3 regions of the Bacteroides helcogenes P 36-108 genome follow, and region 3 is predicted to be linked to each of the others. Evidence: riboswitches for the same ligand, from Rfam matches in the RefSeq annotation. Region 3 holds a riboswitch; each other region holds the start of a gene.
The links. A riboswitch is a leader RNA that binds a small molecule or an ion and turns the genes downstream of it on or off. The one in region 3 is predicted to bind cobalamin.
Positions count from the first base shown of each region.

Region 1: another riboswitch for cobalamin. It lies ahead of accC (acetyl-CoA carboxylase biotin carboxylase subunit); the one in region 3 lies ahead of BACHE_RS10095 (uroporphyrinogen decarboxylase/cobalamine-independent methonine synthase family protein).
Region 2: another riboswitch for cobalamin. It lies ahead of BACHE_RS11010 (TonB-dependent receptor); the one in region 3 lies ahead of BACHE_RS10095 (uroporphyrinogen decarboxylase/cobalamine-independent methonine synthase family protein).

Region 1 is NC_014933.1:2,717,793-2,728,727, reverse strand. Features, by position in the region: gene BACHE_RS11055 (cobyrinic acid a,c-diamide synthase CobB) at 1-429, opposite strand, end outside; gene BACHE_RS11050 (RapZ C-terminal domain-containing protein) at 511-1,938, shown strand; gene BACHE_RS11045 (nucleotidyltransferase family protein) at 1,935-2,669, shown strand; gene BACHE_RS11040 (putative transporter) at 2,666-4,351, opposite strand; gene BACHE_RS11035 (acyl-CoA carboxylase subunit beta) at 4,456-5,988, opposite strand; gene BACHE_RS11030 (acyl-CoA carboxylase biotin carboxyl carrier protein subunit) at 5,991-6,506, opposite strand; gene accC (acetyl-CoA carboxylase biotin carboxylase subunit) at 6,532-8,043, opposite strand; cobalamin riboswitch at 8,223-8,430, opposite strand; cobalamin riboswitch at 8,562-8,763, shown strand; gene BACHE_RS11020 (TonB-dependent receptor plug domain-containing protein) at 8,826-10,919, shown strand.
Region 2 is NC_014933.1:2,704,993-2,715,927, forward strand. Features, by position in the region: gene cobJ (precorrin-3B C(17)-methyltransferase) at 1-1,239, opposite strand, end outside; gene BACHE_RS10980 (DUF4160 domain-containing protein) at 1,382-1,633, shown strand; gene BACHE_RS10985 (DUF2442 domain-containing protein) at 1,626-1,859, shown strand; gene BACHE_RS17355 (hypothetical protein) at 1,941-2,150, opposite strand; gene BACHE_RS10990 (HU family DNA-binding protein) at 2,382-2,885, shown strand; gene BACHE_RS10995 (PepSY-associated TM helix domain-containing protein) at 3,726-5,231, opposite strand; gene BACHE_RS11000 (sirohydrochlorin cobaltochelatase) at 5,243-6,187, opposite strand; gene BACHE_RS11005 (TonB-dependent receptor) at 6,198-8,438, opposite strand; cobalamin riboswitch at 8,492-8,758, opposite strand; cobalamin riboswitch at 8,853-9,054, shown strand; gene BACHE_RS11010 (TonB-dependent receptor) at 9,239-10,935, shown strand, end outside.
Region 3 is NC_014933.1:2,480,370-2,491,304, reverse strand. Features, by position in the region: gene BACHE_RS10100 (TlpA disulfide reductase family protein) at 1-679, shown strand, start outside; gene BACHE_RS10095 (uroporphyrinogen decarboxylase/cobalamine-independent methonine synthase family protein) at 812-1,777, opposite strand; cobalamin riboswitch at 1,840-2,056, opposite strand; gene BACHE_RS10090 (anaerobic ribonucleoside triphosphate reductase) at 2,345-4,552, shown strand; gene nrdG (anaerobic ribonucleoside-triphosphate reductase activating protein) at 4,558-5,058, shown strand; gene BACHE_RS10080 (threonine/serine exporter family protein) at 5,090-6,433, opposite strand; gene BACHE_RS10075 (threonine/serine exporter family protein) at 6,562-7,329, shown strand; gene BACHE_RS10070 (threonine/serine exporter family protein) at 7,349-7,873, shown strand; gene BACHE_RS10065 (DUF6064 family protein) at 7,919-8,641, shown strand; gene gpmA (2,3-diphosphoglycerate-dependent phosphoglycerate mutase) at 8,846-9,592, opposite strand; gene BACHE_RS10055 (hypothetical protein) at 9,633-9,929, opposite strand; gene fldA (flavodoxin FldA) at 10,172-10,678, shown strand; gene BACHE_RS10045 (DUF2023 family protein) at 10,708-10,935, shown strand, end outside.

The sequences.
Region 1 (10,935 bases), 240 kb from region 3:
ATCCGGACGGAAATTGATAAACCCGGACAATAAGGGAGCCATGGAATAAGCCGCAGACTTGGCATCAACCACCAGCACAACCGGAATACCCAAGAGTTGCGCCACTTCCGCCGAAGATCCCCTATCACGATCGTACCCGTCATACATCCCCATCATTCCCTCGACGATGGAAATGTCTGCATCCACCGAATAGCGTGCATACAGTTCACAGACATGTCTCTTGGATGCCATAAAAGTATCCAGATTTACAGAGGGACGACCACAGACAGCCGTATGATATTTGGTGTCTATATAATCGGGGCCACACTTGAAGGGTTGCACTTTCAAACCTTTTTTCACAAACAATGCCATCAGCCCACGGCTGACCGTTGTCTTTCCGCTACCCGAAGCAGGAGCCGCTATCAAAAATTGAGGGTTATTCCTTTCCATCTTCTTGCAGATTATTTCGGGCAAAGGTAAGCATATCTCCGACAAAAGCCTTACCTTAGCCGCCAAAATAAAACATTTGCTATGATAACCGAAGAACTTAAAAAACTCTACATCTCACATACCGGACACGAACCGGAACAGATTGACGAACTTCCTTCTTCCGGCTCCAACAGACGCTATTTTCGTCTTTCCGGCAGCCCCACACTAATTGGTGTCAGCGGTGAATCTGTCGAAGAAAACCGCGCATTTCTCTATATGGCCGAGCACTTCCGCGAAAAAGGTCTGTCCGTTCCACAGGTATTCATCCGTTCGGAAGACGGCGTGTATTACTTACAGGAAGATTTAGGAGATACGCTTTTGTTCGACGCCATAGAAAAAGGACGTAAGACCAGCGTATTCGGTGAAGACGAAAAGCAGCTTCTGCGTAAAACAATCCGCCTGCTGCCTGCCGTACAGTTTGCAGGGGCTGACGGAATGGATTTCTCCTATTGTTATCCACAGGCTGAATTCAACAGCCGCAGTATTCTTTGGGATTTGAACTACTTCAAGTACTGTTTTCTGAAGGCCACAGGCATGGATTTTCAGGAAGACCGTCTGGAAGACGATTTCCAGAAGATGGCTGATGTATTACTCCGCAGCAGTTCGGCAACTTTCATGTATCGTGATTTCCAAAGCCGCAATGTCATGATTAAGGATGGTGAGCCTTGGCTCATTGATTTTCAGGGCGGCCGTAAGGGGCCGGTCTATTATGACGTGGCGTCGTTCTTATGGCAGGCCAAAGCCAACTATCCCGACAGCCTGCGAAAGGAACTCTTGCAGGAATATATAGATGCCCTGTGCAAATATCAGCCCGTAGACGAGGCTTACTTCCATGCACAGCTCCGTCACTTCGTTTTGTTCCGCACCATGCAGGTACTGGGGGCCTATGGTTTTCGCGGCTATTTCGAGAAGAAACCCCACTTCATTCAAAGTGTACCTTTCGCCATTGAGAACCTACGTCAATTGCTGCAAGAGCCTTATCCCGAATATCCGTATCTCTGCCGAGTATTGCGGGAGCTCACCGAATTGAAACAGTTTACGGATGACCTGCAAAAACGCCGGCTGGTAGTAAAGGTGACGAGCTTTGCCTATAAGAAAGGTATTCCCGAAGATTCGTCCGGCAATGGAGGCGGCTTTGTATTTGATTGCCGTGCCGTGAATAATCCCGGTAAGTACGAGCGTTACAAACCTTTCACCGGACTGGATGAACCCGTCATCCGTTTTCTGGAAGAAGACGGTGAGATTGCTGTCTTTCTGGAGCATGTCTATGCACTTGTGGATGCTTCCGTGAAGCGGTATATGGAACGTGGGTTCACTAATCTTTCCGTCTGCCTCGGCTGTACGGGCGGACAGCACCGTTCCGTCTATTCGGCACAACATCTTGCCGAACATCTGAACAAGAAGTTCGGCGTACAGGTCAACCTGATACATAGAGAACAGAATTTCGAACAAACTTTTAAGGCAAAATGAAAGCAATGATATTTGCCGCCGGACTGGGCACACGTCTGCGTCCGCTGACAGACAATATGCCCAAAGCACTTGTTCCCGTAGCAGGTAAGCCGATGCTGGAACGAGTGTTACTACGGTTGAAAGAGGCCGGATTCGGTGATATAGTCATCAATATACACCATTTTGGAGAACAGATTATTGACTTTCTGCATGCCAATGACAATTTCGGCATGAATATCAGCATCAGTGACGAACGTGACATGCTGCTCGATACCGGAGGAGGCATCAGGAAGGCCAGACCTTTTTTGGACGGGGATGAACCGTTTCTCGTCCACAATTCGGATATTCTGACAGATATGGATCTATCCGCTTTCTATCAACAGCATTTGGAAAACAATGCGGAAGCGACACTACTTGTCAGCGAACGAAAAACCTCCCGTTATCTCTTGTTCGATGACTCTTACAACCTGCATGGCTGGATCAATAAATCTACCGGAGAAGTAAAACCGGAAAAATTCAGTTATCGCGAAGGAAAATATAAAGAACTGGCATTCGGAGGCATTCACGTTATTTCTCCTTCCCTTTTCCGTAATATGGATAATAATCCGTGGAAAGGAAAGTTCTCCATTATCTCCTTTTACCTGTCGGTCTGCCGGACAGCGCGAATACAAGGCTATCCGCTTCAGGATTTCCGATGGTTTGACATCGGCAAACCTGAAACGTTGAGCCAAGCAGAGAAATTCTGGCACTAAGCAAGTGCCAGAATTAATAACTGTGCCGTAAGTACCCTCAGAAACATCGCTAATGGATATACAGTGGCATAGCCTACGGCCGGAGCATCACAAGATGTCAACTCTGAAGAATAGGCCAAAGCCGGAGGGTTGGTATTTGTACCGGAAAGTACACCGATAAGAGTATAGTAATTCAATTTCCAAGCATATCGTCCGATAAGTCCTCCCAACAATATAGGAACTACCGTAATAACGGCTCCATAGGCAATCCAGATATAGCCGCCTTCATAGATAATGGTATCTACAAAACCATTACCTGCCCCCAATCCCACACACGCCAGGAAAAGGGAAATACCGATTTCACGTATCATCAGATTAGCGCTCATAGTAGTATAAGTTATCAGTTTATATTGAGGTCCGAAACGGCTGATAAGAATAGAAACAATCAATGGTCCGCCAGCCAGTCCAAGCTTCACTGGTTGAGGAATACCGGGGAAGGCAAAAGGAAGACTCCCCAGAATACATCCTAAGGCAATGCCCAGGAAAATAGGAATTAGATTAGGATGATTCAGACGTTTCAGTGAATTACCCAACACCTTTTCTGCATGGCTTACGGCAAGCTCACTACCCACAATCGTCACACGATCCCCCATCTGCAACTGTAAATGAGGAGTAGCCACCAAATCGACCCCCGAACGATTTACACGAGTGATGCTGGCGCCGAAATTATTGCGTATTCTCAACTGTAAAAGTGACTTTCCATTCAGTTCTGGCTTGGTGATGAGAATACGGCGGGATATCAGATTCTTATCCACTTGTTCCCATTCCACTGCGATTTTCTTACCAAAAAACGCAATGATAGCTTCCACATCTATCGGATTGGCAATAAATAAAATCTGATCCTCCACATGCAGCACCGTATCGGCATTTACCAATTCGGATTCCATGCTCTCTTTATGGCGTATGCGGGAAATAACAAAAGCACGGTTCAGTAAAGGCTTTACATCCTTGATCATCTTTCCATCTATGGCCTCATTGCGTATCTCTACCGAAATGGGACGGACGGTAAGTTCCTGTAAATGCCCCAACCCGCGCTCAGCTTCATTTTCTTCCTGCTTTGTATTGATATGAAGAAGATATTTCAACGCCAACAGAGCCAAGATGCATCCTATAACACCCAAAGGATAGGCAACCGCATATCCTAAAGCAATCTCCGGTGCATCTACCCCATTAAAATCACTGTTTGCCTGCTGGGCAGCACCCAGACCGGGAGTATTGGTTACAGCCCCCGACAGGATGCCGACCATAGTAGTAATGGGAATTCCTGTAACAAGGTGCAGTATTATAGTAATCAGCACACTGATAAAAATTACCAGCATGGCCAATACATTCAATGTAAGCCCGCCTTTTTTGAAAGCAGAAAAGAAACCGGGCCCCACCTGCAAACCGATGGAATATACGAACAAAATCAAGCCGAATTCCTTCAGAAAATGAAGGAGATGTTCGTCCAGATTCAAATTGAAATGTCCGAACACAATGCCGACAAAAAGAATCCACGTAACACCCAATGATATGCCGGCAACCTTCAACTTGCCAAGCATAATACCGAAGGCAATAACAAGTGACAGGATAAGGACAGAATGAGCCACTCCTCCACCCCAAAGATTAGGGTAACCTTCAAAAAGGTTTCTCAATAGTTCCATAGTTTCAAACGTATATATTATGATTCGACAAATATTCGAGTAAAAAGTATCCCCACAGAAATCACTTCTCCGGGGATACGCATTTCACACATTAAAATAACTATTTATAAAGGCATGTTGCCGTGCTTTTTCGGTGGATTGCTCTGATTCTTGTTATGAGCCATCTCCAATGCCTGAACCAGCTTATAGCGGGTGTCTCGCGGCATAATCACTTCATCAATAAGCCCACGCTCGGCAGCTCGATAAGGATTGGAGAATTTCTTTTCATACTCCTTGATAATCTCTTCTTTCTCTTCGGATGATGCTTTTCTATAAAGAATATTCACAGCACCCTCAGCCCCCATTACGGCTATTTCTGCCTGCGGATACGCCAGATTCACGTCGGCGCCGGTAGGTTTACTGGACATCACGATGTATGCACCGCCGTATGCCTTGCGGGTAATCAAAGTTATTTTGGGTACGGTAGCTTCGGCATAGGCATATACAATCTTCGCTCCATGACGGATAATACCATTATGTTCTTGCACCGTACCAGGCAAGAATCCAGGAACGTCCTCAAAAGTTATTAAAGGGATATTGAAACAATCACAGAAACGGATAAAACGAGCCGCCTTGTCTGAGGCATCAATGTCGAGCACTCCTGCCAGGTAAGCAGGCTGATTAGCGACAATCCCCACCGAACGGCCATTTAAACGCCCGAATCCTATCACTACATTTTTAGCGAAGTGAGGCATCACTTCAAAAAAATACTGATCGTCTAAAACGGGTTCAATGATGTCCTTAATATCATAAGGTATGTTGGGATCTTCCGGAATAACAGTCTGGAGGACTTCTGCCTGACGGTGTATATCATCCGTAGAGGGCTTGAAAGGAGCGTCTTCCATATTATTAGAAGGAAGGAAACTCAGTAATTCACGGATACTCATCATCGTCTCTTCCTCCGTATTGCACATGAAGTGAGTTACCCCACTCTTACTACTATGTGTATAAGCGCCTCCCAATTCTTCTTTATCCACCTCCTCATGAGTTACCGTTTTTACAACATCAGGCCCGGTAATGAACATATGGCTTTGTTCCTTCACCATGAAAATGAAATCTGTCAGTGCCGGGGAGTAACATGCGCCTCCTGCACATGGCCCCAAAATAGCAGAAATCTGCGGAATGACTCCCGAAGCAATGGTGTTCTGGTAAAAAATAGACGCATAACCCGCCAGGCTATTCACCCCTTCCTGAATGCGCGCTCCGCCTGAATCATTAAGGGCAATAACTGGAGCGCCATTCTTCAAAGCCAACTGCTGAACTTTTACAATCTTAGCTGCATTGGTTTCACTCAACGAACCGCCATGTGCTGTAAAATCGTAGGCGTACACAAACACCAAACGTCCATCCACCTTGCCGTAACCACTTACCATGCCGTCACCGGGAATCTGTTTTTTCTCCATGCCGAAATTACCGCAACGATGGTTCACAAACTTATCCAGTTCATTGAAAGTACCTTTATCAAGCAATAAATCAATGCGCTCGCGAGCTGTCAGATGACCGGAAGCATGCTGTTTCTCTATCTTGTCCACACCTCCACCCAGTAAGGCACATTTATCCAGTTCTTCAAACTGTTTATATGTTTCTTCTCTATTCATAGTTATTCCTCTTTAAAAAGTTCCAATTCTACCAATACTTGATTAGCATTCACAGGATCGCCTTCGCTTACCAATATGTTCTTCACTGTGCAATCCGCATTCACTTTATAGTTACTCTGCATTTTCATAGCTTCCAGCACAACGGCAATATCTCCTGCCGTCAGCCGATCACCCACATTTACGGGAATACTGATGACTTTACCCGGCATAGGAGCTGTTATTTTATCACCTTGTTTCTCCTCCACCCCTTTTCTCGTGTGCAGATATTTGGCCTGTGTATCTATGATATCCACATGATATGAGCGATTGAACATACTCACATCATAGTTCTTTCCTCCTTCTCCACGTACCAGTCCCGCATTAAAAGAATTCCCGTCATGCAAAATGGAACAACTTCCATTTTCCGCCATTACAATATCTACGTCGTACGGCTTTCCGTCAATGGTAAGCTGCACTTTATTTCCCTCTTTACTGACCAAAGTGACATCAGCTACCCGATCTCCAATATGTATTTCCATTCTTAAAATCTAAATATTCCATTAATTAAATTCTCAGTACTCCCTTCTGCAATCCAAACTCCCTCCAACGACTGATGGGACGTCCGTCAGGAAGTTGTCCAGAGGCATTTTCTTCCAGATTTACCAGATAATCCATGTATGCCGCAATCATAGAAACATTCTCCAGCTCCTCATTAGCCGTATTGGTACGAACCAGCATACGTGCATTTTTCTCTATGAACAAAGTGTTATATTCACCTTTCACAAAATCGGGTACATACATGATACGTTTCAGATAACCCAAATTTGTTTTCAGACCTGTTATCTTATACTCATACAACACACGGCGCATACGCTCAATAGCATACTGGCGAGTAGTAGCCCATACAATCAATTTACCAATCATCGGGTCATAGTAGATAGGAATCTCATAGCCCTCATATACATAGCTGTCAATACGCACACCGATGCCGTTCGGTTCCGTCAGTTGCCTAATAATGCCGGGTGAAGGCATAAAGTTGTTTTCCGTATCCTCTGCACAAATACGGCATTCTATGGCATGACCGCGCTGAAATAATTCTCCCTGCCTGAGATGCAAAGGCTCATCATTGGCTATACGAATCTGTTCTTTCACCAGATCTACACCGACTACTTCTTCCGTAATGGGATGCTCCACCTGCAAACGGGTGTTCATTTCAAGAAAATAAAAATTCCTATTTTTATCCACAAGGAACTCAATCGTGCCAGCACCCAAATAATTTACTGCCTTGGCGGCAGCAACAGCTTTCTCTCCCATCTCCTTACGAAGTTCGGGAGTGAGGAAAGGTGACGGGCTTTCTTCCACAATCTTCTGGTTACGACGTTGCACTGAACATTCACGATCGAAAAGATGGATCACATTCCCATGATTATCACCTAAAATCTGAAATTCAATATGATGGGGCTCTTCCACAAACTTTTCCAAATAAACCGTATCGTCACCGAAAGATGACATAGACTCCGAACGGGCAGTATTATAAGCCTCTACCACTTCATCCTCATGGTGAATAAGACGCATTCCTTTGCCACCGCCTCCCATAGAGGCCTTCAACATTACCGGATAACCGATATCGTTACAGATGCGTATTGCCTCCTCGGCACTCTTCAATGGTTGTTCCGTTCCGGGAACCACAGGTACTCCTGCAGCTATCATACGCTGGCGGGCTGCTATTTTATCACCCATAGCCTCCATTGTCTCAGCAGCGGGACCAATGAAAATGACGCCTTCTTCCTTGCATCTCCTGGCAAATTCGGCATTCTCGGACAAAAAGCCATATCCCGGATGAATGGCATCGGCATTACAATGTTTGGCAATGGAAATAACCTTCTCAATATTTAAATAACTGTCTTTTGCCGCTGCCCCTCCTATCGGATAAGCTTCATCGGCATACATTACATGGTGTGAGGTGCGGTCGGCATCAGAAAAGATCGCTACTGCAAGTAATCCCATTTCACGGCACGAGCGCATTACGCGCAATGCAATTTCGCCCCTGTTGGCTATCAATACTTTCTTTATCATTTCTTTTTTCTTTAAAGTATATAAAGGTATATTCTGTCATTGCTGACAGAACAATATATCATCGTGCATACATTCAATTTGCTGCACCACAACCCGGACATACCTTTTGCATAGGCATCTCTCTTAGATTTTAATGTTAACTTATTCTTTCGTACTGTCTTCCTAATCCCACGAGTAAAGGCAGCCTTTAATGAATGGCAGGTCTTCTGACTGACTCCTAATCTTGAAGCCTTCCCGATATTACACAATAAACTATCAGTGGCAAAGGTTTTTTCCAAGATTTTAGCAGAGTTTCACAGCAGCGGGACTGTCCGGGATTTGCACCCGATTCCCTTTTAATCCGAATGACAGAATCATTCATTCGGAACCAATTCGGGGGCAAAGATAATGGAAACAACATGCAATACAAAAAAATAGCTGTTTATTTTTCCTTCACTCAGATACGGACAATTTTATGAAAAGACATAGAAAAACAAAATTAAGTCCGAGTAAATATTGAAAAATGTATAAAAGTCGTTATCTTTGTTTCTGGAATTGGCAATCGGAAAGCATACCTGCCTACCGATGCAAGGGAATCCGGTGTAAAACCGGAGCTGTACCTGCAGCTGTAATCCTCTCAGATAAATGTCTGTAACTACAAAGCCACTGTAACTGAAACCTTATGGGAAGGCTGTGCGGACAGAGGAAAGCCAGAATACCTACCAACTTCCATAACCAAAGCACGTAGCTTTCAGGACAAGAAGCGACGTACCGTATTATTTATCAAAGAAAATCGGTAAACGATGAAACACAAGTATTGGCTTGGGACAATGCTGCTATGTGCTGTGCAGCCCATTATGGCACAAAGCATCATTGAGAATAAGAGCGAAAAAGAATTGTCGCTCATGCTACAGGAAGTAGTAGTAACCGGAACCGGTACAGAACATTATTTAAAAGATGTCCCTGTACAGACAGAAGTTATTAATCGCAAAATGCTGGATAACTACGGTGGCGCTTCTCTGGAAGATATTTTGACCGGATTATGTCCGGCATTCGACTTCAACCAAAGTGAAATGGGCTCTAATATGCAACTTGGTGGATTAGGAAACGGATATGTGCTACTGCTCATAAACGGCAAAAAAATACATGGTGACATAGGTGGACAAAATAATCTGGGACTGATAGATCCAAACCGCATAGAACGTATTGAAATCGTGAAAGGAGCTTCATCAGCCCTCTATGGGAGTGATGCCATAGCCGGTGTGGTGAACATTATCATCAAAAAACACCAAGAGAGTCTGTTGATAGAAAACACTACCCGCAGCGGTTCTTACGGTGAAGTGCGCCAATCCAACACTCTGCAATTCAAATCCGGAAAATGGACTTCAGGCACAGGTTTCCAACTGAAGCATTCTGACGGATGGCAGAACACTACCTATGAAAATCCAAATCGTTTTGAAAAACCAGTGACAAATTCAAATAACAAAACCGTAAACCGATATACAGATTGGGAAGTGTCACAACATTTCGACTATCAAGCCACCAAGAAACTTTATATTTATGCAGACGGAAGCTTCTATCGCAAACGTATCTATCGCCCTTGTGGACATCCCGAATACAAAACCTATGATTTCCTCTATCGTAATGTTTCCACCTCGACAGGCGGAAAACTGAAACTGAAAAACAGCAACAATGTCACAATGGATCTCCATTATGACAGCCATGCTTATTATTATGCCTACACCCAAGATACTTGGGACAAAGTATATGATGAAAACGGCAAGGAAATCAGTTTTCCATATTATCCCGGTGATGAAGGGCTGCAAAGTAATCAGAAGCGACTGCTCATCCAATTGAAGGGAGTGTTCAATCTGCCCCACTTCAACCGCCTAAGCGTAGGAACCGATACAGAAATAAACTGGCTGGACGCTCCACGCAGATTAGACGAAGAAGATGTATCTGACTGCACTACCTCATTCTATGCCCAAGATGAATGGTCGCCAATCAATCAACTGAACATAACTGCAGGCGTACGGCTAACCGTGAGCCAAAATTTCGGCACACGACTGACTCCCAAGATCTCCGCCCTCTACAAACTGGGACAATTTAATCTGCGTGCAACCTATTCAGAAGGTTTTAAAACACCCACCTTAAAAGAACTGCACTATCGTTATATTCGCCAGATGTCCCTCGTCATACTGAATTTGGGAAACAAAGATCTGAAGCCACAAAACAGCCGTTACATTTCCGGTGGTGCGGAATATAACGATAAACATTTTAATGTCAACATCACAGGTTACTGTAATTGGCTTGATAATATGATCACCCTCATTACCATTCCTATATCCCAAGCACCGGGAGACCTTGTCGTCACATACGCTCCGGCCCGTGTGCGTCAATATCGGAATATGGAAAATGCCTGTACTTATGGCATTGATATCAATACCAAATGGATTCCAATTCAATCGTTAACCATTGCCGGAGGATATAGTTATCTGAATACGAAAGCAAACCAATATGATGAAAAAGACGAAGTAATGAAGCATGTGGTAATAGACGGTACAGCACATCATCGTGCCACAGTAAGCGCGATCTGGACTTATATCTGGAAACGACATGACTATCGTATCGGATTCGGTATTCATGGACGCATACAGAGTAAACGATATTATCAGGATGATGGCGACGGTAAAGGGTACAACCTTTGGAGGCTGAATACCCGGCAGCAGTTCAGCCTCAACAAATACTGGAAAGCTGAAGTAAATGTAGGCATAGACAATCTGTTCAACTATTATGAAACCACCTATCACGGCCTGCATTACGGAACAACCACAGCGGGACGTACATTCTACGCCTCACTGACACTGCAATTCGGGCAGAAAAAGAAACAGACCTGATACTTAAGAATTCACT
Region 2 (10,935 bases), 220 kb from region 3:
GGGGGCTGCAATGATGCCTGCGGGGTTGGCTTTATCTTTACGTATCAGGTCGCAAAGTTCCATGAGTGCGGTAGGGGCATTGCCGAATACAAAAAGGGCATCGGGATGTTCTTCTACTGCCAGACGGATACCGGCTTGTGTGCGGGTGATTCCTTTTTCGGTAGCCATTGTTGCGGTGCGGGCATCTCCGAGGTAACATTTCACTTCTACGCCGAGGCGTTGTAGGGCGCCTTTGCGGATGCCACTGGCTGCCATGGTCACGTCGGTAATGATCGTTTTGATCTTTCCATTTTCGATGTTCTGATAGAGTGATGCTACTGCTCCTTCATCGGTAAGCAAGAGGTTTTCCATCTCGAAATCGGCTGTGGTATGTATGGCGTGTAGCAGGGCCCATTTATGGTCGAGGGGAATGTCTCTGTTCTTCAATTCCTTCTCGATGGTACGGAAACTGCGGATCATGATGTCTTGACCGATGCTTTTCGCTTGAGTATCCGTTTCACGATAATAACCACGGGGTGTTATAAAGGCGCCATTCCATTCGTAAGATTGCGAATTGCCTATCAGGACAACGGTGAACATGTCCACCTCTTCGGGATTAAAATCGCCTAGTGTGGTGATGTGTACTTCTTGTTCCGGTCGCCCTGCCTGGCGTACATAACCTACGGGAGTCTCCGGTGAACGTCCTTCTTGTAGAAAGAGTTCCTTCAGGCGATGGAGTTGCCAGTAACGGCCTTCGCTTTTGGGATTATAGACAGCGGTCACAAAATCGGCGGAAGCGGCGGCAATGATTCTTTTCTCAATGCGTTCCCAGGGAGTCATCAAGTCTGAAAGGGAAATCACACAGAAGTCATGTCCTACAGGAGCACCAAGCAGGGAAGCTGCTTTTTGGAAAGCGCTGATACCGGGCAATGAGATGATCTCTACAGAACTGTTCCGTTCGCGCTTCATTTCATAAATAAGCGGTGTCATGCCGTAAATACCGGCATCTCCGGAGCTGATGACGCAAACTGTTTTTCCTTGTTCGGCCAGTTCGAAAGCTTGTTCGGCACGAGTGCGTTCACGCTTCATGCCGGTGTCTATGCATTCTGTTTCGGGACGAAGATGGGGAGTGACAAACTGGAAGTAATATTTATATCCCACCACTACATCAGATTCTTGTAAAGCGGAAATAACGGCGGGAGTAATGTCTAGTTCGTTGCCCGGTCCGATACCGGCAACAATTATTCGGGGTTGTTTCATATCCGTATTTTCTATTAGAGATGCAAAGATAAGACATAATTTGATGTAAGCGAAGAAATCTCTTCCGTATGCTGAACAAAATCTCTTGCCGGACATTGTTATTCAGTATAAAATAAATATCTTTGGCTCGATATAAAGTAATATGAATCTGATATTTAGACGTAAAGACGGTTATTGCTTCAAAATCTTCTCAAATGAGGAAGAACGGCGGCATATTCATGTGGTGAAAGCGGACTGTGAAGCGAAGTTCTGGTTGGAACCGTCCGTGGAACTTGCCGAGAATTACGGCTTTACTAATAAGGACTTAAAGAAAATAACTCAAATCTTAGAGCGATATGGAGACGAATTTAAACGCCGGTTTACAGAACACATCGGTAAGCGTATTGATGATTAACGCCCAAGGCATCATGCTTTCGGTGCAGGGAAATGACTTTTTCATTTCGTACAATCGTATGCCTTGGCTCAGAGACGCTCGCATCTCCGACGTGCTGAATGTGCGCATGTCGGGACGTTCGGCTATTGAATGGGAAACTTTGGGCGTTGATTTGGAGATAGAGAGCCTCAAGCACCCCGAACGCTATCCGCTGATTATGAAACGTAATCCTTTGGATTGTATCTGAGTGGAGAACTCAACAACTCATAATCTCCGTCTTTTCCCTGCAGAAACATCCCTATATCCTTTGTCGGACGGAAATAAAGTATTACATTTGTCCTGACGTTGCAAAGCCGTCCGCTACCCACCCGTAGGATGGACGAAACCGCAACGGACAGTAGATGAAAGGCTCCGGTACAAGGCAGAACCCATCTGTCTGCACCGGAGCCTTTTGCGTGCAAGAACCGCCTGCCATCCTTGCCCAGAAGTATCTGTGGAGGGGGTAGGCGGGGAGGCGGTAATGAGATACGTATGTCACCACTCATGAGATACGTATCTCTCCACCCATGACATACCGTATGTCATACCCCATGAGATACGTATCTCACCACCGATGATATACGTGTCTCAAAACCGCCGACTTGCCGATGCCCTTTTCCGCCTTATGCGGACTCTGACGAATGCCTCCTGCCGGTTGCCGAAAGACACCGACACTTGACAGAATTATGAAGTAATATCATTGAACAAATCTACTAAAACTTAAAATGCTATGTACAAGTATAAGTTAGTTCAGAAAATCAATCCCCAAGACAAGACGGCCAAGAAGAAATGGTACGCCACCGCTATCGGCAACGATGCGCAGGACGTCAAGGCCATGACCCGTGCCGCCACCGAGAACACCACTACGGCCCCCATCGAAATGGAGGCCTCGCTGGAACTCTTGGGTAACTACGCCATGCAGCAGCTCCTGCAAGGACACATCGTAAAAGTGGGCGACCTGGGCACTCTGCGCATCACCTTCAAAAGCGAAGGCGTGGAGGACATCACCACCTTCAATGCGGGGCAGATGATTAAAGAGCCACGCATCCTCTTCACCCCCTCGAAGACGCTTCGCGAGGGTGTTGTCAAGAAGCTCCAGTTCCAGAACGGCGGTGTGCTCGAAGCAGGCGTCAGCTATGCTTCCCTTGCCGACTACAAGTTGGCCAAGGGCATCACTTCCGGCGGAGGCTCCACCGGTGGTTCCGGCAACGAGAACGACAATCCCTTGGGATAATCCTTTCGGAAATCTCCCCTTCGTGCCACAGCGCTTACGTAGGGGAATGATCAACGAGAAAGTCCATCGCAAGCTCCGCAGGTGGGGCGGAGCAAGCGGTGGACTTTCATCTTCTGCTATACCTTTCTTATCTTCGTTTCCTGCGGCATATCCTCCGCAGATAATTGATGCTTAACGTAAGGTTACTGACAGATTTAACGTAAGTTTACTGACAGAAACAACGGTTCCGCCGAGCAGCAATCATTCATCTTCTGCTATGCCTTTCTTATCTTCGTTTCCTGCGGCATATCCTCCGCATATAATTGATGCTTAACGTAAGGCCTGTGACGGGTTTAACGTAAGGTAGGTGACGGAAACAACGTAAAATTGCTAACAGATTTAACGTAAGTTTACTGACAGAAACAACGGTTCCGCCAAGCAGCAATCATTCATCTTCTGCTATACCTTTCTTATCTTCATTTCCTGCGGCATATCCTCCGCAGATAATTGATGCTTAACGCAAGGCCTGTGACAGAAACAACGGTTCCGCCAAGCAGCAATCATTCATCTTCTGCTATACCTTTCTTATCTTCGTTTCCTGCGGCATATCCTCCGCAGATAACTGATGCTTAACGCAAGGCCTGTGACGGAAACAACGCAAGTTTACTGACAGAAACAACGGTTCCGCCAAGCAGCAATCATTCATCTTCTGCTATACGTTTCTTATCTTCGTTTCCTGCGGCATATCCTCCGCAGATAATTGATGCTTAACGCAAGGTTACTGACAGATTTAACGTAAGTTTACTGACAGATACAACGGTTCCGCCAAGCAGCAATCATTCATCTTCTGCTATGCGTTTCTTATCTTCGTTTCCTGCGGCATATCCTCCGCAGATAACTGATGCTCAACGCAAGGCCGGTGACGGAAACAACGGTTCCGCCGAGCAGCAATGCCCAAAGGACGGTTTTGCGCAGGGTGGTGTTGGAGTTCAGTCCGGGCAGGCGCATACGGTGCAAGGCGGTGTATGACCAGTACTTCCATCGGGAGGAGGTATCGACATGGCGGATATTGCCCGTTTCCGGATGGATGTAATAGACGCTCCGGTCAGCATCTTCTACCGTTACTTTCCAGACGGGGAGTTGGGGACGCCCGCGATACATGCTGCTCATGTCACGATAGTATGTTTCAAAGTGGCTGAGCAGTGACATCCGAATCGGCACGGGGTGATGGGCTGTCGCACTGTCGGAGGCGTATATGCTTTCGATGCCTCTGCGGATTTCGTCTTCGGAGAGCTGTAAAGGGCGGGGCAGGCTGTCGGCCGCGTCTATGTAGAATTCTGTCTTCCCGTCTTTTACGGTATAGTAGGGATGTTCACGGAAGTTGCTCCATTCTATCTGTAGGGCTTGGGGATGGGCTGCTATGACGCTGCGATAGTCCAGTGTGTATTGGTCCGGTTGGGGGGCATGGGCGTGTAGTGTGCGTACGGGGTTGTTCTTCAAGGCCGGCTTATGAATCCATTCGGGAATATCTGCCAAGGACATCATGCCGCTGAAGGTAAAGGTCAGTACAAAGATCCCGAAGATTATTCCGGTCATGTAGTGCCAGTGATACCATTTCTTGCGATAGGGCGAAAAGCGGTGGTGACGGCTGCGGCGTGTCTTGCACCATATATCTATGGTTATCCAGATGCCTGCAATGACCATGATACATCCCAGGCCGGACAGCCAGATGACTGTTTTGTTCCATAGTGCAGCGTCTTGTCTCAGCCGGGTGAAATATACCCAGTGGGGAATGGCGCCCATCCATGCCCAAAAACGTTCGTTCCGGTTGGAGAATTGTATGGCTTCGCCCTTTTGCGAGCTTAGGTAGAGTTGGGTTTGGGCATCATCGGCGAAATGTATCTTGTAGATGGGCATTTCTTTTTTCAACTTGCCGAATGGAATCCATTGGTCTAAGGAGTGTATCGTATCTATGCGGGCTATGGGGGCGGAACACCACAGGGCGGCTGTCCGGCGGATACGTTCATTGTCCACCTGTGGCATTGAGTCGGATGGATTCAGAGGAAGATCGTATTCCCCTTTGTTTGTACGGATATGGAAAACCGTTTGTCCTAAGTTGCGGCCGAGGGTCAGATTCCTGACTTTTTCCTTGTGGGGAAGGCGGGCCATGACGGAAGCAATGTCCGGCAGCGAATCATCCGGTGTGGAGAGTGTTTCCTGCTTCTGTAGCTTTTCATTTGCGTTGACACGGGGAAAGTGGTGGTACATCATCACGAATGCGGAGAGGAACCACATGAGAAATAGGATGCAGAGCAAAGTGCCCAGTATCCTATGGATGGAGTACATGGATTTGGTAATGATATTCATTGTTGCTTCTTTTATTCTGCATCTTTGCCGGCGGCATAGGCTGCTTTCTTGGTCATGATGTCCGGCATGCGGTGTTTCAGCCCGAAACGAATGTGGTTGATGAAGATTTCTTGTATTTCGGGAGCTTGTCCCAAGCCTTCGAGATGTGCACTGACGGTATATCCTTCTTTCTCAAGTGCTTCTTTCCATTCTCCGGCTATGTCGTTTTTAGCGTGGTCGCCGGCTACGAACATGAAGGGAACGAGGGTTACCCGTTTGGCTTTGGCGGCCTTTAGCTGTGCGAGCATGGTTTTGAAAGTAGGATAACCTTCGATAGTGCCTACATGGAAATTGGTCAGTCCGTTTGCCTTCAGCATGTAGTCCATCTGGCTGTAGATGGCGGTACTGGGTGTATAAGTTCCGTGACCTACGAGGACAATATTTTCCTTGGCTGCTTTCTTTCCCTGCATGGATGTATTGAGGCGTTTTCCCAATATGTCAACAACCTTCTCGGCATCTTCTGTGGAATAGAGCAGGGGAGTGCCTACACGAATTTCTTTGAAGAAGGGCAGTACGCTCTCTACGTCCTTGCGCAGCGATTCCATTTCTACACCGTCAATGATGTTGGTGCTTTGTACGATAACGTGTGTATAGCCTTCTCCACGAAGTTTCAGGAGTGCATCCAGTGGGGTTGCCTTTTCGATGCCTCGTTCTTTGAGGCGGCGGATAATGATACGGGATGTGTAGGCTTCCTGGAATTTCAATTCAGGAAAAGCCGCCTGCACCTTTGCATTGATTGCGTCGATGGTAAGGGCACGGGTGTCATCGTGTGTAGTACCGAAGTGTACCATGAGAAGGGCGGCTTTGTCGCCGGGTTTCATACTTGCCAGCATATCGCTGTGTTCGTAGTTGCCTCCCTCATGCGCATGGCAGAGGAGGGAGATGGTCAACAGGATAAAGAGTGATATAATTCTCATATATAATTGATTATTTATTGAATCGCACGGCCAGACTTACATATACCGAACGTCCCGGATTCAGTGTGGAGAAGTTATTGTTCCAGGGGCGGTCGTCTATCTTGTCGAAGATATTCTCTATACCCACGCCGGGTTCCAGAATAAAAGATCTCAAATTGAATGTGTGGCGGGTATTCAAATCCCATTGCTGATACTTGGGGGCATATCCGTAGGTTTGCGAATACCGTTCTCCTTGAAGGCGTCCGTGCAGGTTTACATTCAGGCGGTAGAAGCTCCAACTATGTTCCCATTGGCCGTTGATGTTTCCCATGTGCCTGATGCTTTTGTCGATAGGCGATTCTTTATATGTACCGTCTGTCTGTAGCTGTTTGGCTTTGGTGTCCATGTAGGTATAGCCTCCGCTGACTCTGAAGCCGGCTCCAAGGTTTATGGTTGCATTGAAACTGAGGCCTTTGGTTTTTGCTTTATCCACATTGTCACGTTGGCGTATCTCGTCAAACGCAGCATGCTTTTCATCCAATCCCATGGCTGCAATCTCCTTGTCGGAGAGGGTACGGTAGTTTATCATGTCACGGATGTCATTCATAAAACCGGTTACTGAGACTGAAATCCATTGGTAGTTGTATTCCGCATTCAGTGAATAGTAATTATTCTTTTCCGGTTTCAGATTAGGATTGCCCACTGTATATCGGCTGGATGTCTTCGACTCATCCGTTGCATAAAGCTGTGAGAGGGTAGGAGTGCGGAAACCGGCAGCATAAGCGGCACGTAGATTCAGATCTCCAAGTTTGTACATCAGGGCTACATTGGGTGTAGCATGATTCTTAAAGTTCTCATTATAGATATAGCGCAGTCCTAACACCGCCTGTAGATTTTTCATCAGCTTGATTTCATCTTGTGCATAGAGAGCCATCGTGTACATATTCTTGAATGGAATGTTATCCGATTCGCTTTTTAATTGCTCATTGACGTACTCCATTCCTACAGACAATCTGTTGTGACTGCCTATTCTGAAGATACCTTTTACGTTTCCGTTATAGTAATGTACTTTTTTGCGCGTCACTTCATCTCCCGGTTGGAAGCTGCCTGATTTTTTGAAATAAACATAGTCGGACGAAAAATTGTCGGAATAGAATTCTGCATCAATATATGCGGAACGGTTAATCATATACTTCATTCCTGCCCCATAGGTGTACGTTTCATGTTTTAGATTATAAGTATATGCACCTTTCTCCACATATTCTTTTTTCTTTTTATCATAAGTGAAGTAAGTGGCATCTTGCGGACGGCGGGTTTTGTTATCATAATAAGTACCGCGTACATAGAACGATAATTTATCCGTAGCATTAAACACGAAACGCTGGTTCACGGTATTGGAGTAGAAACCTACGGAAGTGGGTTTCCCTGTAAGGTTTCCGTTCTCATCAATGTTGTTGTTCTGCCAGCTACCTGCCTGGAGGCGTTGATAGGAGGTGTAAGAAGATAACTTACCTGCATTGACGTCCGCATTGAAAGCTTCTGTCCAACGTCCTTCACTGGAATAATGTGTATAGTTGGATATATTCAAAGTGTTTTTGGCATCATCCGTGATGATATTTATGACACCTCCTATGGCGTCACTACCGTAAAGGGCGGATGCAGCTCCGTTCAGTATTTCGACACGCTTGATGTTTGCTACATTAATACGGGTGTATCTGTCTTCTCCTGCCAGTCGCTTACCATTTTCAAGAATCAAAACATAATCTTCATTGATTCCGTTTAGGCTCATTGTAGTGCCCATACCATTGGTATAGGAAGATATGTTGGGAGTAAGTTTTACCAATGCCTCTTCTAAGGTTGATACATTGGCACTGCTTATTTCCTTGGCTGTAATTACTGAAACCGGAACGGGACTGTCTGTCATGCGTTTATGTGTACCTGTACCGGTTACTACTACTTGCCCAATGTTGTTGTAGCTTTCTTCCATGACTATGTGAATATCTTTGTTGCTGCCTTGAAAAGTGAAATGCAAGGGAGCATACCCCACATACGTAAAACTCAGGTTATGTTTCCCTTCAGGAAGGTTACTGATACAGAATTCTCCTTTTCCATTGGTTGTTCCACCTGTAAGACTATTATCTACACGGATGTTGACGCCTGTTAAAGGTTCGCCGTATTCTTTGCCCGTTACTTTTCCGCTTAAAGTTACCTGGGCATGGAGAGATACCATCAGACAGCAGAGTATGGCTGTCAATAAGATATTTTTCTTCATTGATTAATAAAATATGGTTAATACTTGACTGCCTGACCCGGGAAGTCTTTTTCTGTTATGCAATGTCTCAGGCAGGTTTCCTGACTCAGCCTTTCCGAAAAGTCCAACCTTCCCGCCCTTCTGACTTCAGAGAAAACATTCTGCAATTTCAGGACAGTGGTTATAGATGAGAATACTTTTCGTTTGCTTTATTCCATCTTTTTTAGATAGATAAGCAAATAGGACCATACAGTAGCGGGCACTGTTTCAGCTTTTCACTGAATTCCCTTTTATATGACAGACAGAAAGAATGTCATATCACCTGAATGGGTGCAAATATACCTACTTTTTTAGAGAGAAAAATTAAACGCATATCTTTTGTTTACTTGGTTTTAAAATATTTTCTTATTTTTTCTTCTTTTATAAAAATAATAATACCTTTGCGGCGTTTTTGGTGAGATAATAGCATTTCAAGCTAATTGTTTTAAAAGGGAATCCGGTGAGAATCCGGAACAGTACCCGCTACTGTAAACACCTTATGAGAGGAATATTCTATTCGCATACCACTATCGCAAGATGGGAAGGTTTTATTTCTCAGGTGAAGTCAGGAAACCTGCCAAAAGTAAGCTGTTAGATGTCAAATTCCCGGGGATAGGAAATGACTGATGATCTGTTGAGTCAACAAAAGAATTTATACTAAAGTTCTTATTAAATTCGTTATTAGGGAAATTATCTTTAATATTCATCTGATATTGAGATTATTCCTTTGCGTGTTTTTTGATTCGGATTCTATGATATAGTTTTAATTTTAAGATTTAAAGATGAACAAAAAAGTTTTTTTATCAATGGCTGTTGCTTGTCCGCTATTGGTATTCGGACAGGGAAAAAGTATTACAGACAGTATTTTCAACATTAGTGAGGTGGAGATTACAGCTAAGCAGAGGAAACCTTTGCAGGACCAACCGGTGGGTATGTTGAATATGCCTGTCCCGTTGAAGTATCTTCCTATGACAGTGACCAAGATAGATCATGCTACCTTGCAGCGTAAGCATATAACTAATATGGAGGATGCCGTACGCTTTTTGCCGGGCGTAATTATGAGTTCAAATCAGTTGGGGGCTTTTCAACGGTATAGTATTCGTGGTACTTCTGATGCTGTGATTGCTTATGACGGAATACGTGATGAGCGTTCTTTGACTAATACAATACCTTTTGGTGACCTTTCTTCTGTTGAATCCATTGAGGTTATCAAAGGGCCTGCATCTATACTGGCAGGACATTCTGTGATGGGAGGAATCATCAATATCATTCGTAAGAAACCAACAGGACGTTTTACAGGCAATGCTGGCATAAGCTACGGCAGTTGGGAGCAAAAAGAGGCTAATGTAGGTTTCGGTGGTAAGTTGTTGGGACCGATAAATTATCGCGCCAATATTTACTATGCAAACGGGGACGGTTATCGTATGGTAAATGCCGACCGTTTCTCCGGAATGTTTGCCATTGGTTCCCAAGTCGGAAAGAAAGGGTATTTGGATGCAAGCATAAATTTTAATGACGACTATTATACCACTGATATAGGCGGTGCTCCCACAATGCCCGGAGATGTTTATAGCGTTAACGGAGACAAACTATTTGCCAAAAACGGCGAACGTAATCCGCTTTGTAATTACGAAGATGTGTTCAATGACATTGCAAACAATAGTATGCGTCGCCGCAATGTAGATGTAATGGCCACTTATACTTACGAATTGGCAGGCTGGCTGACTCTACGTGACCGTTTTTCTTATAGTCATAGTAACCTTGATTACTCTTGTGTAGAACGAGTCAGTTATCGTACCAGTGACAAACCTATATATGATTGGTATTATAAAGACAGTAAAACCGGAAAAACAAAGTACATAGAAGTGGATTCAGTACGTAGTGGGGATCCTCTTTGTTTTAATCCTGATCACCGCACTACCAGCAATATGCTTGATTTTACCGGTAAGTTCGAAGCCGGCAACATCAAACATAACTATACATTAGGATGGGCTTATTCCTATTTCAATTTTACCCAATATAATGGTTATGGTGCAGGAGATGTGTGGGGGCCTGGATTGAATGAAATGGTATCCGTAGTCAATCCTCATTATGTACGCGATTGGTGGGATAGCAAAGTTTCAGCCGCTTCCATCAACCACTATACTACAAATGCTGTTTATCTGACAGATGTTTTTGATATTAACGAACATTGGAAAGGCATGCTTAGCGGTCGTTTTGATATCTATAGATACAAAAAGGCAACGGCAACCATCAGTGACGGACGTCAGCATTATGATGACGCTAATCGTACAGACTGGCAAAAAGTTTCCACCTCTGCTTTTACCTATCGCGCCGGATTGGTATATCTACCCGTTCCGGAAGTTTCGCTTTATGTTTCAGCGGCTTCTTTCTTCAAACCATATAATACCATGTATGGTAAAAACATAATATATTATGACCGTAATGGTCATGAATTTATCCCGGATGATAATGGAGG
Region 3 (10,935 bases):
CTCCACCCTAACCGACGAGCAGCGTGAGGCCAAAGGCAAGGAAATGGAAACCTTGCAGGAGAAAATGATAGAAACCACCAAAGAGGGAATCAAAAAAAATATCACAAACCCGGTGGGTATCCAACTGCTGAAGCAGAATTTCTATTACATGGAAATAGCTGACCTCGAACCTCTGATGCCGCAGATTCCGGCAGCTTACAGCAACGACGAGACAATCATCAAAATAAAAGAAAACGTAGAAAAAATGAAAGCCACTGCTGTGGGACAGAAATTTACAGACTTCGAGATGCAGACTCCGGAGGGAAAAACGGTGAAAATGTCCGATTATGTAGGCAAAGGCAAAGTAGTGCTTATAGACTTCTGGGCAAGCTGGTGCGGCCCCTGCCGCCGCGAAATGCCCAATCTGGTAGAGGCTTACAAAAAATACAAGAACAAGAATTTTGAAATAGTCGGTGTTTCTTTAGACCAAAGCGGTGACTCTTGGAAGGAAGCCATCAAGAAACTGAACATCACTTGGCCGCAAATGTCCGACCTGAAATACTGGAATTGCGAAGGCGCCAAGTTGTATGCCGTAAGCAGCATTCCTCACACTGTACTGATTGACGGTGACGGAATTATCCTTGCACGCGGTCTGCACGGTGACGAGCTGCAACAGAAATTAGCCGAAGTGATCAAATAACGATCCACACACACTGCATCACAACGAATGCCACACTTCAACAAGGCCAATGACGCATGTCATTCTTTGTGAAGTGTGGCATTCTGCATATCAAAGTGTGGCATATTTCACTGACAACAGAATATCTTCCGGTCAGCAAAATATACGCCGCGCCATCATCATCCCCAGCCGCACGGTTTCCCACTGTTCTTCCTCATCGGCATCCGAGGGGGAAAGAAGCGCATTGGCATCGGGCAGGCACAGAGTGAAACGTTTCAGAGGAATATAATTCAAGACATTCTCCGTCTTGGCCTGAAGCTCGTCCAACTCGTCTTCATGGGGATAACGGGAAAGCACAAAACCGAACACCGCCTCCTTCTCATGTAGGAACCATAACAAGCGGTTGCGGTCGCAAGAGCCGCAATCGTAGTTCAGGAAATAGGCGTCGGCGCCATGCAACTGCACCAGCATCTCCGTAGGAGCATGGAAAGCCACATACATTCCGCCGGGACGCTCGCGCAAGACGCGGTTGTTGAGACGAATCGTTTCTTCCATAACCACGGAATGCACACCGTCAAACTGGATATAGCGGCAACCGGCATCATAAAGTCTGTCCAGCAGTATCTTATAACAGGCGGTGATGTCATCGGACAGGAGGCGGATGTCCGGATAGGCGGCCTCCAAGCAACTCCGTTCCACACGCTGAAGTATCTGCGTCATCACTTCTGCCGGCGAGGGTATATGCTGCTTGACCGTCACGTCCTCACCCGCCACGGAAACGAGGAAAGCAAACTCCTCAAATACGGGATGCCGTTGCAATCCGATCCGGGCGGTAATCTCCAGGGCAGATCCTGCTGTGAGGGGCCGTCCATCCTTTGAATGTATCCCTTCCCAGCTTTCCAGAAAGTCACGGCTCCGGAAACCGCCATCGGAAACAACTTGCATGCCTCCCGACTTCAGCCGTTCCACAAGGTTGCGTACTTCTGCATCTTCAACCGCCTGCAAGGTTTGCAGGCTTATCCGCCCGTTGCGATATTGCTCACGGGCATCTTTCAGCGCGCGAGGCGCACAAAAAGCTCCGGCAATATCCAATCTGAACGGAGGAAATACTTTTGCCATATCTATCCTTTCTTTTGATTATATTAAGATCAATAATCTTTGCCCTAACCCCACGAGTGACAAAGAAGCGCAATCGAACGGCAGGTCTTCTGACTCAGTTTCCATTCCGAACGCCTTCCCAACCTCTTTCGCTTCCGAATTTGATCAGTGGCAACAGGTATCCAACGGAATGTTTGACGTAAAACTTCACAGCAGCGGGACTGTTCGGGAGTTGCACCCGATTCCCTTTTAATTGCTAAGGAAGAAAGCCTTATGCAAACCGGTTCGATGCAAATATAGCTAAAGAATTCGAAAACAGGCAATCTGCCTCAAATATTTATCTTCATTTTGCATTTCAGAATCAAGGGTGCTCTTTGTACTCCGCCAATATACAATAATGAGCAACTATGAAAAGCTATCTTCAAGCAAAGTTTCCCACTTTTCAACATATACATACTGTACGTCAATACATTAACACTTTTTAAACCCACAAAAGTTTTCCAAAAAGAAAAACATATCAAGAAGATACGTAACTTTGTTGGCATAACCAAGTCAAACAAAACAGTTCTACATTTAGATACAACGATTATGATACAAACGGTAATTAAACGTGACGGCCGCATTGTCGGCTTCAATGAAGAGAAAATAGTCACAGCCATCCGGAAAGCCATGCTGCACACGGACAAAGGTGAAGACTTGCAGTTGATTCATCAGATTACAGACCACATTTCCTTCAAGGGAAATTCACAAATGACGGTGGAGGCCATTCAGGACATGGTGGAAGTGGAACTGATGAAAAGCAGCCGCAAAGACGTGGCGCAAAAGTACATAGCCTACCGCAACCAGCGCAGCATTGCGCGCAAGGCAAAAACCCGTGACATGTTTCTGGAAATCATCAACATCAAATCCAATGACATCACCAGAGAAAATGCCAACATGAATGCCGACACTCCCGCCGGCATGATGATGAAGTTTGCCAGCGAAACGACCAAGCCGTTTGTTGACGATTACCTGCTGAGCGACGAAGTGCTGGAAGCCGTCAGCCAGAATTATCTGCACATCCATGACAAGGATTACTATCCCACCAAAAGCCTGACGTGCGTGCAGCATCCATTGGACCATATCCTGAAAAACGGCTTTTCGGCCGGGCACGGTGAGTCACGCCCCGCCAAGCGCATAGAAACCGCCAGCATCCTGGGATGCATCTCCCTGGAGACGGCGCAAAACGAAATGCACGGCGGACAAGCCATCCCCGCATTCGACTTCTACCTTGCCCCATACGTGCGCAACAGCTATATCGAGGAAATCAAAAACCTGGAAGAACTGAACGGGAAAGATTACTCGCATCTGTATCACAAGGAACTGACGGACTATCTGCCACAAGCGCTGGAGGACTTGTCCGGCGAGGATCGCATCGTGCAGCATGCCATCAACAAAACCGCAGCCAGAGTGCATCAGTCGATGGAAGCGTTCATACACAACATGAACACCATCCACTCGCGTGGAGGCAACCAGGTAGTGTTCAGCTCCATCAATTACGGAACGGACACTTCGGCAGAAGGACGCTGCATCATCCGCGAATTGCTGAAAAGCACCTATCAGGGTGTGGGCAATGGTGAAACGGCCATTTTCCCCATCCAGATATGGAAAAAGAAACGGGGAGCCAGCTATCTGCCCGAAGATCGCAACTACGACCTTTACCAATTGGCATGCAAGGTCACCGCACGCCGGTTCTTCCCCAACTTTCTAAACCTCGACGCTACATTCAACCAAAGCAAGGAATGGAAGGCCGACGACCCGAAACGCTACGAACACGAAGTGGCGACCATGGGATGCCGCACACGTGTCTTTGAGAACCGCTTCGGGCCTCAAACTTCCATCGGACGCGGAAACATTTCTTTCTCAACCATCAATATCGTCCGGCTGGGCATCGAGTGCATGGGCATAGACGACAAGGCGCAACGCACGGCACGCTTCTTTGCCAAGCTGGATGCCATGCTCGAAATCACCGCACGCCAGTTGCACGAACGTATGGAATTCCAGAAAACGGCATTTGCCAAACAGTTCCCGTTGCTGATGTCGGCCTTGTGGCTGGGCTGCGAAAAGCTGAAACCCAATGACACGATAGCCTCCGTCATCAATCAAGGCACATTGGGCATCGGCTTCATCGGACTGGCAGAATGCCTCGTCGCACTTCTCGGAAAACACCACGGAGAATCGGAAGAAGCCCAGGAATTAGGAGTGAAAATCGTAACTTACATGCGCGACCGCGCCAACCAGTTCTCCGAACAGTACCAGCACAATTACAGCATACTTGCCACCCCCGCCGAAGGATTATCGGGCAAGTTCACCCGTATTGACCGTAAAAAATTCGGGATGCTGCCGGGCATCACAGACCGTGAATATTACACCAACTCCAACCATGTGCCCGTATATTACAAGTGCAGCGCCCGCCACAAAGCGGAGGTGGAAGCTCCTTACCACGACCTCACACGCGGCGGCCACATCTTCTATGTGGAGATTGACGGCGATGCCACCCACAATCCGGAAGTCATCATGCGTGTAGTAGATATGATGGACCAATACAACATAGGTTACGGCTCCGTAAACCACAACCGCAACCGATGCCTGGAATGCGGCTACGAGAACTCGACTCCGAACCTGGAAGTTTGTCCAAAATGCGGAAGCAGGCACATTGACAAGCTACAGCGCATCACCGGCTATCTGGTGGGCACAACCGACCGCTGGAACAGCGCAAAGCTGGCTGAGCTGAATGACAGGGTGATCCACAATTAAAAGCCATGCTTTCTATTCTCGACATATTGGAAGATACCACAGTGGACGGTCCGGGATTCCGGACCGCCATTTATGCCGCCGGATGCCCCAACGCATGCCCCGGCTGCCACAATCCCGAATCCTGGGACATCAACCGGGGAAGATGGATGAAAACGGACGAAATTCTGGAAAAGGTTCTTGCCGACGATTTTGCCGACGTCACATTCAGCGGGGGTGACCCGATGTTTCAGCCGGAAGGTTTCACCGAACTGGCACAAGCCATCAAGCAGCGAAGCCGGAAAAACATCTGGTGCTATACCGGATATACTTTTGAAAAGCTCCTGTGCAATCCACGCCAGGCCAAGCTCCTGGAATACATAGATGTACTGGTGGACGGAAAATTCAACGAAAACCTGCGTGATGAAAGCCTATACTTCCGGGGAAGCAGCAACCAACGGCTGATTGACGTACAAGCATCATTAAAGGCCAACCGGACAATAGCGTACGACTACAATCCTAAAATGTGAGCACCGCCCATAAGCGGTGCTCACATTTTTATCACCATTCTATAAACTTGCCTCTTTCCCTGCGCTTCTTCAACTCTTCCTGCAAGAAGCGCTGCCTGTCTTTGGCAATGTATCGGCGGGCAAAAATATTGGGTACTGCCACTCCCAGAGCTATGCTGAGAATGATCAGTGAAGCCGTAATGCCGTTGGACACCACATTGGTCACCTCTCCCACCACTCCGTGCATATTGATCAGCCCCAACAGAGCGCGATACATCAGCACTCCGGGAATCATAGGAATGACGGACGGGATGGTCAGCACATGGTTGGGGACATGGAACCAATGAACGGCTTTCACCGCAATCAGGCTCACCATCATGCTGCCGACGAACGAACCGATCACAGGACCGCATCCCAATTCAAAATTGACAAAGTTGCGCGTGCAAACCGCAATGATGCCGCCCACCGCAACCACCCACAGCAGGCGGCGCTGGATATTGAATATCATGGAAAAGCCCATCGCTGCAATGGCAGCCGCAATGGCATATACATAATAAGGGTCATGAGGAATCATGCTCAGTTCGCTGAATTTCTTGTAAATCACCATATCTTCCACCGCCAGCAGACGCATGGCAATCACGATACCGAAGGCCATTGCGCAAACCATCAGTACCGTATTGACGGCTCGTATGATGCCTACCTGAATATAATTATCCATCATGTCATCCACGAAATTAATCAAAGGCACTCCCGGCACAATAAACAGCGCACATGCCAGCAAAGGGCTATACGGAGTTGACGAAAGCCCCGTAAAAGAAAACAAATAAGCTATGCATGTCGAAACCAAAGCCGCAATGGCGATACTCATATAGTGATTGATCCCGAATTCTATGCAACGGGCACGGACGCGGAAGCCTGCAAAAGCCGCGACGGAAGCAAACAAAAACGCCATCCAGTCGCTGCCGAACAGCTTGCAGAAGCCACCGCAGGCAAATCCCGCCCCCACGGCAACCAGGTAAGGAATATAGTTTCTTTTTCTGTTCCTGATTTTTTCCAGTTCTTCTTCATACCGGTCAAGAGAGTAATCGTTCTCAATCGCTCTCCAGGAAAGTTTGCTGATTTCGGAGATGGCAGTCATGTTGATGCCGTGCTTTTCGCATTTCTGGAATTTGGAATACGAGTGCGAACCGTCGCTCAGGTTCGCCGCCAGCATCGTATAGCTGACGTCGATGTGGAGTTTCTCTTCCGGCAATCCCAAATAAGCGGCGACACGGTTCATATTACGCACCACACGATTCGTATCCGCCGCGCTCTCAACCAACAGTTGCCCTGTGCGAAGCAATAAATCAAGCTTCCTAAGCAGGGAAGTTTCTTGTTCACTTAATGTTTCGTTCATTAATTTTCGGATATTAAAAAATGATGTTTTTGACTCTTAGAAGTGCAAAGATAGGCAAAATGTGGAAAATGGTTTCATTAATTCGGCGGAAACCTCTACCTTTACACCCGCTTTTCAGGAGAATTAATATGAACTCATCTAAAGAATTAAAAGAAATCGCACGGTTTCTTCAAGAATATGCCAACCGCCTGATGGGATCGGGCGTACATACTTCGCGGGTGATACGGAATACGCGGAGGATAGGCCATTCATTGAATGTCGATGCCAAAATAAGCCTCTTTCAGAAGACACTTGTAATCAGCGTTTGCGACATCGAGAGCCAGGAAGTGTACAATGAAGTTTCAATCATCCCTTCTTTTCCTATCAGTTTTGAATTGAATTCGGAATTAAGCGCACTCAGTTGGGAAGCCTATGACAACCGTCTTCCTCTCGATGCTCTGTGGGATAAGTACGGACAGATCATTTCACGCCCCAAGATGGACCCACTCTGCACCCTTCTCCTCGTGGGATTCGCCAATGCGTCATTCTGCGCACTGTTCGGAGGTGACTGGACGGCAAGAGGCATCGTATTCTCCGCCACCCTCATAGGTTTTTATCTGAAGCAAGTCATGCAGAAGAAGCATATCAACCATTACATCGTTTTCGTGGTGTCGGCTTTTGTCGCATCTCTGGTAGCATCTTCGGCATTGACACTGGAAACCACGGCAGAGATTGCCATCGCCACCAGCGTGCTCTATCTGGTTCCCGGCGTTCCGCTGCTGAACGGGGTGATCGACATCGTTGAAGGACATGCGCTGACGGGATGCAGCCGGCTCATCCATGCGCTGCTGCTGGTGCTGTGCATTGCAGTAGGCCTCTCGTGCACATTAATGCTGATCAGAAACAGTTTGCTCTAACATTCAATTTCAAAAACAAATGATACTACTGGATATTCTTTTGGACGGGGCATTTGCAGCCATCGCAGCCATCGGCTTCGGAGCCATATCCGACCCGCCCCTGAGGGCTTTTTCATCCATAGCGGCGCTTGCCGCCATAGGCCATGCACTCCGCTTCTGCCTGATGAGTTACCTGGGAATCGATATTGCCACAGCCTCCCTGTTTGCATCCTTTTCCATCGGGATGGGCAGCCTGCTGTTGGGAAGGCTCATATACTGCCCCATGACGGTACTTTACATCCCCGCCCTGCTTCCCATGATTCCCGGCATGTATGCCTATAAGATAGTATTTTCGCTGATCATGTTCATGCAGAACATGAAAGTGCCCGGACTTCAGGAGAAGTATCTGATAGAGATGTTTACCAACAGCATTGTGACATGCAGTGTCATCTTCATGCTGGCGGTAGGGGCTACCATACCGTTGTTCCTTTTCCAGAAACGAGCCTTCTCCATGACAAGACACGGCGGAACGGAACGGCAACAAAAATATTACGCAACGAAATAACCGGATAACACATCAACGATATTTATAAAAAAGACTAAAGAGCTAATGGAAATATTTTGGAATACTATTGCGCAATACAACGAAGGAACCTTGTGGGCACAACTTGCCATTACCGTGGCAGGTATCATACTGACCGCATTGCTTTATCAGAAACCTACGCCATGGGTAAAACGCTCCATGAAAATCTATATGATATTCTTGAACGGATGGGTATCCGTCGTTTATTATATGATGTATTGCGGCACACGAAGTTACAATTACATCCTTGCCATCTTTTGGGGAGTAATTGCCGTGATATGGCTGTGGGACCTGTTTGCCGACTATACTCCGTTCGAGCGCAATCCCAAATATAAAATGCTGGTAGGCATACTCTACTCCATGCCTTTCCTCTACCCTCTCCTATCATGGGCGCGAGGAATGGAATTCCCCATGATGACTACTACCGTGATGCCCTGCTCGGTAGCCGTGTTCACCATCGGACTGCTGCTTGCTTTCTCGCGCAAGGTCAATCTGCTCGTCATCCTCTTCCTGTGTCATTGGGCACTGATCGCCTTCTCCAAGGTTTATGTCTATAAGATTCCGGAGGATTTCTTGCTGGCAAGCGCCACCGTGCCCGCCATCTACTTGTTTTTCAAGAATTACTTCGACCAAAACTTGCATAAGGAAACCAAGCCGAGCGCACGGTTCATGAATTGGTTTCTGATCATCATCTGCATCATCATCGGTATATTGCTCAGCATCACTCTGCTACAAGAATTTGCAAGATAAGAACAAAGAATATGATCACACTGCAAATCTCCGGTAGCGAAATCTGTATTCAAACCTTGCGAACAGATGTTCAAGCCGTGCGGACATATATTCAAGCAGCGCGAATATATATTCGCGCGCTGCGAACAGAGTTTACTGCATAAATGAAGAACTTATCTCCTTACAAGACAGAGGTTTTCAATAGGAGTAAAGGAAGTTTTCCTTTTACTTCTTTTTTCCTTGGTTGGCCACCGCTTCCATCAGCTTCCTGATTTCTTCCGGATCTCCCAGGAAATAATCACCGGTCAGATTCAGCGCGTCATCAAACTCAAAAACATAAGGCACTGCCGTTGGAAGGTTCAGATGCACGATCTCATCATCCGGAATATGCTTCAAGTGCTTGATAATGCCCCGCAGGCTATTGCCATGCGCCACTACCAACAATTCACCGGCCGTACTCAGGCTCGGGAAAATGACACATTTCCAATATGGCATAATGCGCTCAATGGTATCTTTCAATGATTCGGTCCGGGGCAGCTCCGCATCGGGCACTGCCTGATAGCGGTCTTCAAAGCGGGGATTACGCGAATCATCCTCAGCCAATGCATGAGGGGCGATATCGTAGCTTCTGCGCCACACCAGCACCTGCTCGTCACCATATTTGGCGGCGGTTTCGGCCTTGTTGAGACCTTGCAACTCACCGTAATGCTTTTCGTTCAGCCGCCAGGATTTCTCTACGGGAATCCAGTCCTGATCCAAACGGTCAAGTACGCAATCCAATGTCTTCACGGCACGTTTCAAGTAGGATGTATAAGCCCTCTTGAAGTGAAATCCTTTTTCTTTCAGCAACTCACCGACCCTTACGGCCTCGGCAACGCCTTTCTCGGTTAAATCGACATCGGTCCAACCCGTAAAACGGTTTTCCCTGTTCCATGCACTCTCACCGTGGCGCAGCAAAACAATTCTTTTCATATCTCATTATCTCCTTTCTGTTTTCAATAGAAACACTTACTTACCTCTGCTTGTTCACGTAGTAACGAACCAGGCACACCAACAATACCAACAGGGATACCCATGCCATGCTGATAACAGGCAGATAGCGGTTATACACATACTCGCCATCACGGGGTATATGATTAAAAACACATAAAATGCACCGGCAAGCCGCGTCACGGGCATCGTGCGACAGCGCTGAAAAAACAAGAATAGAGACTGTAACCAACAATACGATCAAAGCTCCCCATATCAGCCATTTGCCAAAGGGTGTGACAGAAGTATTCCGAGGAACAGAATGTACAATCTTAACCATAGTCCGCCTTTTTATTATCATGATACAAAGTTCCCTTATTCTTGACAAATTAACAATACCTACTTTTCATCAAAAAGGATTTCATTATCCCCATTAATAGGTAGCCAAAACGTTGCTGCCCCCTCAAACCGGTTAGCTTCAAATAGGGAGTGAAGCGGTGACAAAAGCCCTACAAATAGGTATTTCACCAACGCTTGTAATGCCTTTACTTTGCAGTAAACAATTTAATCTTTTTAAAAGCAATGAAGAAAACAGGTGTTTTTTATGGTTCCAGCACCGGAACCTGTGAAGAATTGGCTCAGCAGATAGCCGACAAGATGGGTGTTTCCCAATCCGACGTATATAGCGCCGATAAGTTGAACGCCGATCTGGTAAAAGAATACGATTTACTTATTTTAGGTACTTCCACATGGGGAGACGGTGAATTGCAGGATGACTGGTATGATGGAATAAAAGTTTTGAAAAACGCTGATCTTTCCTCCAAATTCATAGCACTGTTCGGCTGCGGTGATTCCGAGTCTTATTGCGACACCTTCTGTGACGGCATCGGAATACTTTATGAAGATCTGAAAGACAGCGGTTGTGCCTTTATCGGCAATAAAGTCAGCACGGACGATTATTCCTTTTCTTCATCGATTGCCGTCGTTAACGGTGCTTTTGTAGGACTTGCCCTGGACGAAGTGAACGAAAGCAATAAAACCGCCGGCCGTATTGAGGCTTGGACCGAAGAACTTAAAAGCAAAATCTAAAGAATAACCCGTTTTTTTTGCATGTGTTTATGATAATATCATCCCCCGACATCCGGCCCGCAGACCTGAAAGTGTTTCTCAACCATGTTTATGAGTTCAAAAAAGGAGTGCGTCAAATGGTTCTCTATACTGTAAACCGAAAATATGAGGAGTTCGCCATAGCTCGTTTGAAAAGTCAGAAGATAGAGTACCTTATACAGCCTGTTGACAATCATAAGATAAATCTGTTCTTCGGAAGGCCTGAATGCATTCATGCC